Regions from separate parts of the Actinoallomurus vinaceus genome, predicted to be linked through region 1. Evidence: riboswitches for the same ligand, from Rfam matches in the RefSeq annotation. Region 1 holds a riboswitch; each other region holds the start of a gene.
What was found. Region 1 has a riboswitch for cyclic di-AMP ahead of ABEA24_RS38330 (C40 family peptidase). Riboswitches for the same ligand answer to the same signal wherever they lie in the genome.
Positions count from the first base shown of each region.

Region 1 (3,266 bases):
ACCGGATCGCGACACCGGCCTACGGCAGGCAGTACGCCGCCGCCATCCCCGGCGCCGCCTTCCAGCTGATGCCGGATGCCGGGCACCTACCGCAGATCGAGACCCCGGAGGCATTGCTGACCATCGTCGACCGGTTCATCGGCGATCCACAGCTGAAATCCGAAGCCTAGACACCGCGATCACAAAGATCATCACACCGGCGATCGCGCCGCCCCAGTCCAGACCGACGATCGCGAACGTCCAGGCGGCCACCAGCGCCTGTAGGACGCCGAGCCGATTCCACCAGTGCGACGGCTTCCGGTGTGATCCGGCGGCTCGCAGCAGTGACACGCCGGATCCGTTACGGGCGGCTGGCGCCGTCGTAGTGGGAGACCCAGTACGGGTTGGACATGCTGTCCAGCCTGATGACTTCTCCGGTCCGGGGCGCGTGGATGAATTTGCCGCCGCCGACGTAGATGCCCTCGTGGCCCATGTCGTCGAAGTAGACGAGGTCGCCGGGCTGCAGGTCGGACTTGGAGACATGGCGAGTGGCGCTGTACTGGTCGGGGACGACGCGGGGGAGGTTCACGCCGGCGGCACGCCAGGACATCATCGTCAGGCCGGAGCAGTCGTAGCCTTTCGGTCCGGTGCCGCCCCAGATGTAGGGCTTGCCGAGCTGGGCGTAGGCGTACTCCACGGCCTTACGCGCGGGCCCCGAGGCGGGCCCGTTGTACGTGCCACCGGCTCCCGAGCCGGGCGCGGCCGTGGATTCACCGGCCTTGCGCAACAGATTCTTCTGTTTGGCGATGGCCTTCTCGACCGTGGCCTTGCGCGTCTTCAACGCGGCAGCCTTCTGCGAGACGGTCTGGTAGGCGGATTGCGCCTCCGCTTGTTCCCGGCGCAGGCGCTGCGTGGAGGCCAGGAACGCTGTGAGCTCTTGCCCGCGGTTGTTCGACAGCTGAGTGAACGCCGACATCTGGTTCAGCGCCGCGTCCGGGTCCTTGGACGCGAGCACCGTGGCGGTGGTGGAATCGAGAGTGCCGCTCTTGTACGCCTCGGCGGCGATCTGCGCGACGCGCGCGTGCAGGCTCTCGTAGACGCGTCTTTCGGTTTTCGTCTGGCTGTTGAGTGCCTTGAGCCTCTTCTTCGCCGCGTCCAGCTCGGTCTTGGCCTTGTTGTACTGATCAACGATCTTGTCGACCTGGCCGTTGAGTTTTTCCAGCTCCTTCTTCGCGGCCGCAGCCGAGGGCTTGGGGCTCGCCTCGGCGGGGGCCGTCGTGAGAGTCACCGCGACCGCGACCGAAAGCGCCGAGCACAGCCGGAGCGATCGACGCAGCAGTGGACGACCTGCGGCATCCGCGTTCGGGTGGAAGAACGCCACGTGAGAGCTCCTCTCCTAGTCCGCCTACCGGGTTAGCTGTCGGGCTCGGGCCGGAGTCGCCCTACCGGGCGCTGGTGCGCGCCGGATTCGCCCCGGGAGTCTCGGGTCCCCGGTTCCCTCAAGGGATTCGGCGGTCGGCCGTGCCTCGTGTGAAGCAGGGGGCGGCCGATCTCTGACGGAGTGTAGGAGATCTCTTCAGTCTTCTGCCACCCGATGGGGTGATCTGATGGGATAAGTCATGCCGGTGAAGGTGTGGTCTCCTACAGTCGATAGGAGGTTGGTTCTGGTGAGAGGGGCCGTGGGGTGTCAGCAGAAGAACGGCATCGCGGTGAGCCAGCCCGCTGAGATCAGGGCGGGGAGGGCGACGGAGGTCGTCGCCGTGGCCCACGTCAGGTGCCGGAGGTGACCGTTGTCGGCGGTGGCGGACGGCGTCTCGAGGCGGGTGAGTCGCTGATCGATCTCTGATCCGCGTGCACCGTGGGCGGCCAGCCCGCCTATCGGGCTCGGGGCGATCGCCAGTTTCCGGAGCGCGCCGGCGACCGCGCGCCGGCCACACCGCCGCGCCGCGACGTCATCGGCGGTCATCTCCAGCAGGATGGGCAGGCAACGGCGTGCGTCACGGAAGGTCGGCAGCCAGAACAGCGCGGCCGCCAGCGCGTCGACCGTCGTGAGGAACAGATGGTGGCGGTAGCGCAGATGTGCCCGTTCGTGTGCCAGGACCGCCTGCAGCTGGATGTCGTCCAGTTGGTCGAGGGCGCCGCTGCTGAGGACGATCGGGCGCCTTCGCGACGGCACGCAGTAGGCGACCGGCAGCGGATGGTCGAGAACGCAGACGTCGTCGATGTCGCCGGGAAGCCGAACGACGAACTGCAGCGCCTCCTGGTGGCGGCGGCGCTGGGCCACGGTGCGCCGGTACCGGCTTGCGGCCACAAAGATCGCGGCGGTCGCGCTGAGAAGGAGGGCGGTGTTGAGGATGTACGCCGCGGGGTCGCCGGATCCGTCGTGATGGTGCCAGCAGTCGGCCGCCCACTCCGCCGCCCTGTGCACCAGGCCGTGCCGGCCGGTCGAGACCAGCGCGACCACCCCGACAAGGGCCGCGATGGCACCTGCCAGAGCTCCCAGCCACGCCAGAGCGGCGATCCGGGGGATCCGCTGACACCAGGCACTGCGGCTCAGCACCGGCCCGGCGCCGGCGCCGAGGGCGAGGGTGAGGACGCCGAGCCCGGCGAGCTGGCTCACGAACGCGGTTCCGTCGGAGCCGAACGCTGTGCGAGCTCCACCAAGAGCCGGTGCGCGTCCTGCGGGTCGATGGTCTCGACGAACCGGGCCAGGACCGGACCACGGTCGGTGGTCTGGGCCAGCGCCTCGGCCATCACCTGCGCGACGTGATCCTCACGGCTGCGCGTCGGAGCGTACCGCCAGGCGTTCCGGTCGGCCGTCCGTGACAGGAAGCCTTTCTGGACGAGCCGGTCGGCGACGGTCTGGACGGTCGTGTACGCCGATCGCTTGGCCGATCCGGCGTTGACCTTCTCCATCAGCTCGCGGATGAGCAGCGGCTTCTGGGCATCCCACAGCGCCTCCATGATCGCTCGCTCGAGCGGGCCCGCGATCGCCACCTGTCCGTCTCCCTCCCCGGTCCGCACCATTGTGACCTATGCGGCAGGGCGGCCGACGTGAGTCGCCGACGGCCGAAGCGCGGCCTTGGAGCTTCGCACGCGGGACTCAGCCGAGGTCCATGTACCAGCTCATGCCTTCACCGAAGGTCCGGAGAACGACTTCTTGTTCACCGATCAGCGACGGGCGACCGGGCAGCGGACCGACAACGGTCAGATGCCAGCGTTGCGCCTCCGCTCGGTGTCCGGGGACGAAGCGGTACCTCCCCAGATCCGGGTGCCGCCAATATCCG
Region 1 covers NZ_BAABHK010000014.1:143,394-146,659, forward strand. Annotated here, with positions in the region: gene ABEA24_RS38325 (alpha/beta fold hydrolase) at 1-170, shown strand, start outside; gene ABEA24_RS38330 (C40 family peptidase) at 341-1,360, opposite strand; cyclic di-AMP (ydaO/yuaA leader) riboswitch at 1,366-1,503, opposite strand; gene ABEA24_RS38335 (M56 family metallopeptidase) at 1,667-2,599, opposite strand; gene ABEA24_RS38340 (BlaI/MecI/CopY family transcriptional regulator) at 2,596-2,976, opposite strand; gene ABEA24_RS38345 (hypothetical protein) at 3,083-3,266, opposite strand, start outside.

Region 2 (3,266 bases), on a different contig from region 1:
CGCGCCCTGACCCGCATCGACTCGCGGTCCGGCCTGCCGTACGACGTCTCCGCGCACTTCCTGTGGATCGGCGAGCGCACCCGGCAGCTCGACGGCGCGCACGTGGACTTCATGCGGCGCATCCGCAACCCGATCGGCGTGAAGCTCGGGCCGACCACGACCGCCGAGGACGCCCTCGCGCTCATCGACCGGCTCGATCCCGACCGGGAGCCCGGACGGCTCACGTTCGTCACCCGCATGGGCGCCGGGCGGATCCGCGACAACCTCCCCACCCTGGTGGAGAAGGTCACCGCGAGCGGCGCCCAGGTCGCCTGGATCTGCGACCCGATGCACGGCAACACCTTCGAGGCGGAGAGCGGGTACAAGACCCGCCGGTTCGACGACGTGGTGGACGAGGTCGCCGGCTTCTTCGAGGTGCACCGGGCGCTCGGCACCCACCCGGGCGGCGTGCACATCGAGTTCACCGGCGACGACGTCACCGAGTGCGTCGGTGGCGGCCACGACATCGTCGAGGACGACCTGCACCAGCGGTACGAGACCGCCTGCGACCCCCGGCTCAACCGCGGCCAGGCGCTCGACCTGGCCTTCATGGTCGCCGAGATGTACCGCATCGGGAAGTGACCGCCGGGGACGCCCCTGCGTCCGTACGGGCCGCCGAGACGTCCCGCGTCGGGAAGTGATCGCCGGGGACGTCCCTGCCCTGGTCTGTACGGCCGCCGGGACGTCCCGCTTCGGGGAGTGATCCGAACGACCCGTCCGGGGTCCGGCGGCCGTCACACGACGCGTACGGCGCCGGCGAACGGGCGGGTCGACAGGTCGGCGACGCGGACGTGGTCGCCGGTGTGCGGCGCGTGGACGAACTTCCCGTCGCCGATGTACATCCCCATGTGGTGGATGTCGGTGTAGAAGAACACCAGGTCGCCGGGTTCGAGCTGGTCCCGGGAGACGTGCACGCCGGCGTTCCACTGGTCGCCGCCGTAGTGCGGCAGATTGACGCCGACCTGCTTGTAGGCCCACATGGTCAGGCCCGAGCAGTCGAACCCCCGGCCGGCCGCCGCGCCACCCCACACGTACGGCACGCCGAGCTGCGACAGCGCGGCCCGTACGGCACCGACGGCCTTGCCGGGTCCGCCGGGGATGGGAGGCACCGTCTCGCCCTTGCCGGCGCGCTCGACGGCGTCGCGCAGCAGCGGCCTGCGGACCTTCTCCAGGTCGTGCCGGATGACCGTCCGCTGCCTGGCGAGCCGGCCCCTGAGCCGGGCCGCCTCCGCGGCGCGCTCCCGGGCGTCCTGGCAGGTCCACTGGGCGTTCTGGATGGCCTGGGTGAGCTGCCGGATCTCGGTGTCGTCCTGCTGCGTGAAGTAGTGCAGGGTCGCGGCCCGGTCGAGGACGGCGCGCGGGTCGGAGGCGGCGAGGAGGCTGGGGGAGTCGTCGTTGCCGCCGCTCATGTAACGCGTCGCCACGAACCGGCCGACCTTGCGCTGGATGGCCTTGAGCGCCTGCGCCGCCCGGGCCGAGGTCTGGCCGGCGACGACGGCCGCCCGCTGGGCCTGCTCCAGGCGTACCTTGAGGCCGTTGTACTGCTCGGTGAGCTGCTCCAGCTGGTTGTTCAGCTGGTCGGCGCGCTGCCGGAGCGCGTCGATCCCGGGACCGGGCCGGGCGGTGTCCGCCAGCGCGGGCGATGCGAGCCCGGCGACGACGAGCGCCAAGGCCACGGCGGCCGTACGGCGGGCGGTGGCCTTCGGCGGGTGGTGGGCGCCCTGTGTGAGGGCTATGGCGGCCGTACGGTGTGCCGTGGCCTTCGGCGGGTGGTGAGGGTCGTGTGTGAAGGTCACGGTGGCCGTGCGGCGAGCCGTGCCCTTCCCGGGATGATGGGGATCGCGGCTGCCCGCAGGGTGCGATGACGCCATCCAGTGCTCCTCTCCTCAGGCCGCCTACCGGGTTAGCTGACGGGTTCGGACGGAAGAGAAGCCCTACCGCGCACCGTCGGCGACGGGCGCGGATTCACCCCGGATGCGAAGGCAGGGAGGTGCCCCATGGCTTCGCGAGTGGGTCCCCGGTTCCCCGGCGCGCCGGCTGACGCGACGGGCGATTCGGCGGTCCGGCCGTCTCTCGGCCGGTGACGACTCGCTGGAGATTAACGGATAGTGACGAGGCCGCCAACGAGAACATGCGGAGATGGCCCGGGGGATCGGAGGATGGTCACTCCGGGTGATGTGGGGGCTGGTCCTTTGCGCCTACACGCACACGGTCCCCGCCCCCTCCGGATCGGGAGGAAACGGGGACCGGCGTGACGTTCGGACGCGCTCGCTCAGGAGAGGACGGACTCGGACTCGGCCTCGGAGCTGTTCTGGGCCACCGCAGCGTGCAGGGTGTTCCAGAACGCCAGCTCGACGTCCTCCTCCAGCTCGGAGATCTTGCCCCAGAACTCCTTGTCCTCGGCCTTGGCGGCGGCCTCGGCGGACAGGACGGGCATGACCATGGTGCCGGCGTCGGCGGCATCCAGGTCGGCCACGCTGACCTCGGCGGGCAGCTCGACCGGCGTGCGGTGGTGCTTGCCGCGCTTGCGGACCCGGACGTTCGGCGCCGAGACGGGCACCTTGACCTTCGACTTGCCGACGGCCAGGGCCACCGTGCCGAACAGGACGACGGCGAGCAGCCCGGTGAGGGCGGCCTGCTGGTCCGGCAGGGAGGTCGGCGCGGGCGCCGGGTCGTGCGACGCGATCGTGTGCGTGTCGACCTTCGCCACGGGATCCTGGCCGATCTCCTTGACGGCGGGCGTCGGAGCGGCGTGCTTGGGAGCGTACTTCTCGTTCTGCGCCGTCTGCTGGGCGGTCTGCGCGGGGGCCGACTTCACCTTCACCTTGGAGGGGTAGCCGAAGCCGACGACCTGGCTGATGTCCCGGGTGGCGCGCAGCAGCGCGTTGTTGTGGTTGGCCTCGATCGTGTGCAGCGTGTGGCCGTCGACCCGCTCGACGATGCCGACGTGCTCGATGTCGCCGATGCTCTTGCCGCCCGACCAGGAGAAGAAGACGATCGCGCCGGGCTCGGCCTTGTGGCCCCAGGCGTCGTGCTTCTTGAACCAGTTGGCGTGGTCGGGAGTGGAGGCGAACTGCCCGGTCCAGTCCTCGACGCCGGCCTTGTTGGCCGCCCACGCGAGGAACATGTCGCACCAAGGAGCGTCCGTGTAGGAGGAGTCCTTGTCGACATGCTTGCCGTACCAGTCGCCGAATTTCGTGTAACCGCTGGCTTTCTCGTGGTAGCCG
Region 2 covers NZ_BAABHK010000005.1:28,863-32,128, forward strand. Annotated here, with positions in the region: gene ABEA24_RS18880 (class II 3-deoxy-7-phosphoheptulonate synthase) at 1-621, shown strand, start outside; gene ABEA24_RS18885 (C40 family peptidase) at 774-1,910, opposite strand; cyclic di-AMP (ydaO/yuaA leader) riboswitch at 1,915-2,109, opposite strand; gene ABEA24_RS18890 (CHAP domain-containing protein) at 2,312-3,266, opposite strand, start outside.
Region 2: another riboswitch for cyclic di-AMP. It lies ahead of ABEA24_RS18885 (C40 family peptidase); the one in region 1 lies ahead of ABEA24_RS38330 (C40 family peptidase).

Region 3 (3,266 bases), on a different contig from region 1:
CGAGGTTCCGGACGTCGCCGACGAGCTCTTCGGCCTCCTGCTCCGTCGCCGGCGCGAGGGCGACGACCTCGCGTGACCAGCGGTCGCCGACGACGTCGGAGACCAGGCCGACGCCGGTGTCCAGCCGGCGGGCGATGTCGCGCAGCTCGGCCGTCCGCGTCTCCGACGCGTCGGCGGTGCCGGTGCCGTCCCCGACCGCGGCGCCGTCCTCGCCGATGACGAGGCTGCGCCGGCCGTGGATCACGGTGAGGCCGCCGCCGTCCCAGATCTGCGGGTCGTCGCGCAGGCCGTGCGTGGACCCGTCGCCGGACACGAACCAGCCCGCGTCCTTGCGCCGGCCGAAGGTGAGGTACTGGGTGTAGGCGACGTCGGCCGCGTCGAAACCGCGCAGCCGGTAGGTGAGCGTCAGCCGGGCCGTCCAGCCGTCGTCGGCGGCGGCCGCGGCGCGGGTGTCCGCGAGCGACTCACGCCAGGTCGCCAGGGGGATCTTCGTCAGGTTGTCGAACAACGTCTCCTGCCCGGCGCGGAACGCCTGGGCCGACGGATCGACGGTGGCGAGGAAGGCCGCGCGGTCATGGGCGAGGACCGCGCGGGAGCGGCGCTGCAGGATGGCCGTCACCGTGGCCGTGCTGGGCACGGGCGCCGCCGTGGCGCTGCGCAGCGACGCGGCCGTACGGCCGGCCCCGTGGTGCAGCGCGACGTAGCCGACCGCGGTGACCAGGTGCAACACGATCGCGACCCCGGCCAGCGCGGCGACCCGTGACTGCCCGGAGCCTGCCGACGACATGCGCGTGATGGTAGCGGGCGAAGCTGAGAAAGCCGGGGCCGCCCACATGGGCGACCCCGGCGGATCGAACCGGTTGGGCCGGCTCAGTACGGACGCGCCGCGCCGTAGAACTCACTGCGGTAGTAGCTGTTGTTGTCGATCCGGACCTGCTTGATCTGCGTGCCGGTGTGCGACGCGTGGATCATCCAGACCTTGTGGCCCTTCACCTTGGAGATGATCCCGGTGTGGTTGTTGCCGTTGAAGTACACCAGGTCACCGACCGCGAGGTTCTGCCACCGCACGTGCCGCTTGATGTGCCGGTGCTGCTGGCCCGCGGTGCGCGGCAGGCGGATGCCCGCCTTGCGGTAGGAGAACTGCACCAGACCGGAGCAGTCGAAGGTCCTGGGGCCGGCGCCCCCGTAGCGGTACCACTTGCCGATCTGCTTACGCGCGACGGAGACCGCCTTCAGACCGACCTTGTGACGCTCGCTCCAGGACTTGTGCTTCTTCTGCGCCTTGACGACGGCCGCTTGGGGGGTCGCGGCGTGGGCCGCGGGGACCGTCAGGGCGACGGGTGCGAGGACCGCACCCGCGGCCACCATGCCTCCGGCGAGGCGAAGGCGCAGGGACGAAGCGGTCGAGGGGTTGCGAGACAGGGGTCTCTCCTTCCACTACGCCTACCGGGTTAGCTGTCGGGTTCGGACGTGGAAGCCGCCCTACGGCATGCCTGCGGGAGAACAGGCGCCCCGATTCACCCCCGTGAAAGCCGCGCTCACGCGCGGTTGGGTCCCCGGTTCCGCGTGCCCGCGGATTAGGCGTTAACGGCCACCCGTGGCCCCCGTTGGACCACGTCAGTGATGACCGTTTTCTCTGCATTTCTGACAAACCGGAACCGGCCCGCCATCAGGGCGCTGTCCCATAGCGCCGCCGTCGGCGGAGACCCTTCCGGTAGAGCGGCGCATGGCGTGCGCCGATGACACCCCGCACCGTGGCCCGGTGCGGAAGATCGAGATGACGTGACAGGCGGGCCGGATGCTCTCCGTGCCTCGGTCGAACCGGCCGGGAGTCTCTGCCCGGCCCGCCCACGTCGCTGTTAAGTTGTCGGCGGTCCTCAGAGCAGGCGGCCGCCGCCCACCCAGGTGGAGGAGTACCAGGCGTCGCTCAGGTTGGAGATCTTGACGACGTCGCCGGTGTGCGGGGCGTGGAGGAACTTGCCGTTGCCGACGTAGATCCCCATGTGCCCGAGGTCGTGGAAGAAGACCAGGTCGCCGGGCTGCAGGTCGGCCTTGGACACCCGCTTGCTGGCGTCGTACTGGTCCGGCACCCAGTGGTTGAGCTTGATGCCGACCTTGGCGAACGCCACCATCGTGATCCCGGAGCAGTCCCAGACGTTCGGGCCCGCGCCGCCGAAGACGTACGACTTGCCGAGCTGGGCGCAGGCGAACTTCAGGACGATCTCCGCCTTGCCCGTGGCCAGGATCGAGCAGTTCTCCTTCGAACTGCCCGGGTCGATGTTGCCGCCGAGCTTGTGGATCAGCTTCAGCTGCTTGCTGAGGGCCGCGTTGGCCTGCTTGCGCTGCTGCTCGAGCTGGGCCTTCTTCGCCTTGAGCTGCTCGGCCGCCTGCACGCGCAGCGCCTGCTCGCGCTCCAGCCGCTGAGCCGAGGCGAGGTACTGCTGGAACTCGGCGGTGCGGTTGTGCGCGATCTGCGTGAACGCCGACATCTGCGAGAGCACGGCGTCCGGGTCCTTCGAGCCGACCAGGGCGGGGATCGAGCCGTTGTCCCCGGTCTTGTAGGCGTCGGCGGCCAGCTGGGCGACCCGCAGCCGGAGCGCCTGGAACGTCTGGCGCTCGGCCTGCACCGACTTGGCCAGGGCGTTGACCCGGCCCTGGGCGGCCTTGTAGTCGGCCTTCGTCTTCTGGTACTGGTTGCCGAGCTGGTCGACCTGGTCGTTGAGCTTCGCGAGCGACTTCTTCGCCGCGCTCAGCGAGTTGCCCGGGTCGGCGTGCGCCGGAACGGCGGGCAGGGACAGCCCCGCGACGGCGATGAGCCCGGCCGTCGTGACGGACCAGCGACCGGTCCTGGACATGATCGTACGCTCCTTGGCCATGATGATCGTGTTCCTAGAGCGCGCCCGCACCGACGTAGTGCGAGCTGTACCAGGGGTTGCTCAGGCTGTCGATCTTCACGAACGACCCGGTGTGCGGCGAGTGGATGAACTTGCCGCCGCCGACGTAGATGCCGACGTGCCCCAGGTTGTCGAAGAACACCAGGTCGCCGGGCGACAGGTTGGCCCGCGAGACCCGGCTGGTCGCGTTGTACTGGTCGGGGACGACGCGGGGGATGCTCACCCCGGCGGCCGCGTAGGCCTTCATCGTGAGGCCCGAGCAGTCGTAGCGCGGGCCGGTGCCGCCGTAGAGGTACGGGATGCCGCACTTGCTGTAGGCCCACACGAGCACGGTGCGCGCCTTGCCGGTCGCCGACCCGCTGTAGCTGCCGC
Region 3 covers NZ_BAABHK010000003.1:830,739-834,004, forward strand. Annotated here, with positions in the region: gene ABEA24_RS14910 (basic secretory protein-like protein) at 1-787, opposite strand, end outside; gene ABEA24_RS14915 (C40 family peptidase) at 871-1,368, opposite strand; cyclic di-AMP (ydaO/yuaA leader) riboswitch at 1,426-1,594, opposite strand; gene ABEA24_RS14920 (C40 family peptidase) at 1,878-2,855, opposite strand; gene ABEA24_RS14925 (C40 family peptidase) at 2,890-3,266, opposite strand, start outside.
Region 3: another riboswitch for cyclic di-AMP. It lies ahead of ABEA24_RS14915 (C40 family peptidase); the one in region 1 lies ahead of ABEA24_RS38330 (C40 family peptidase).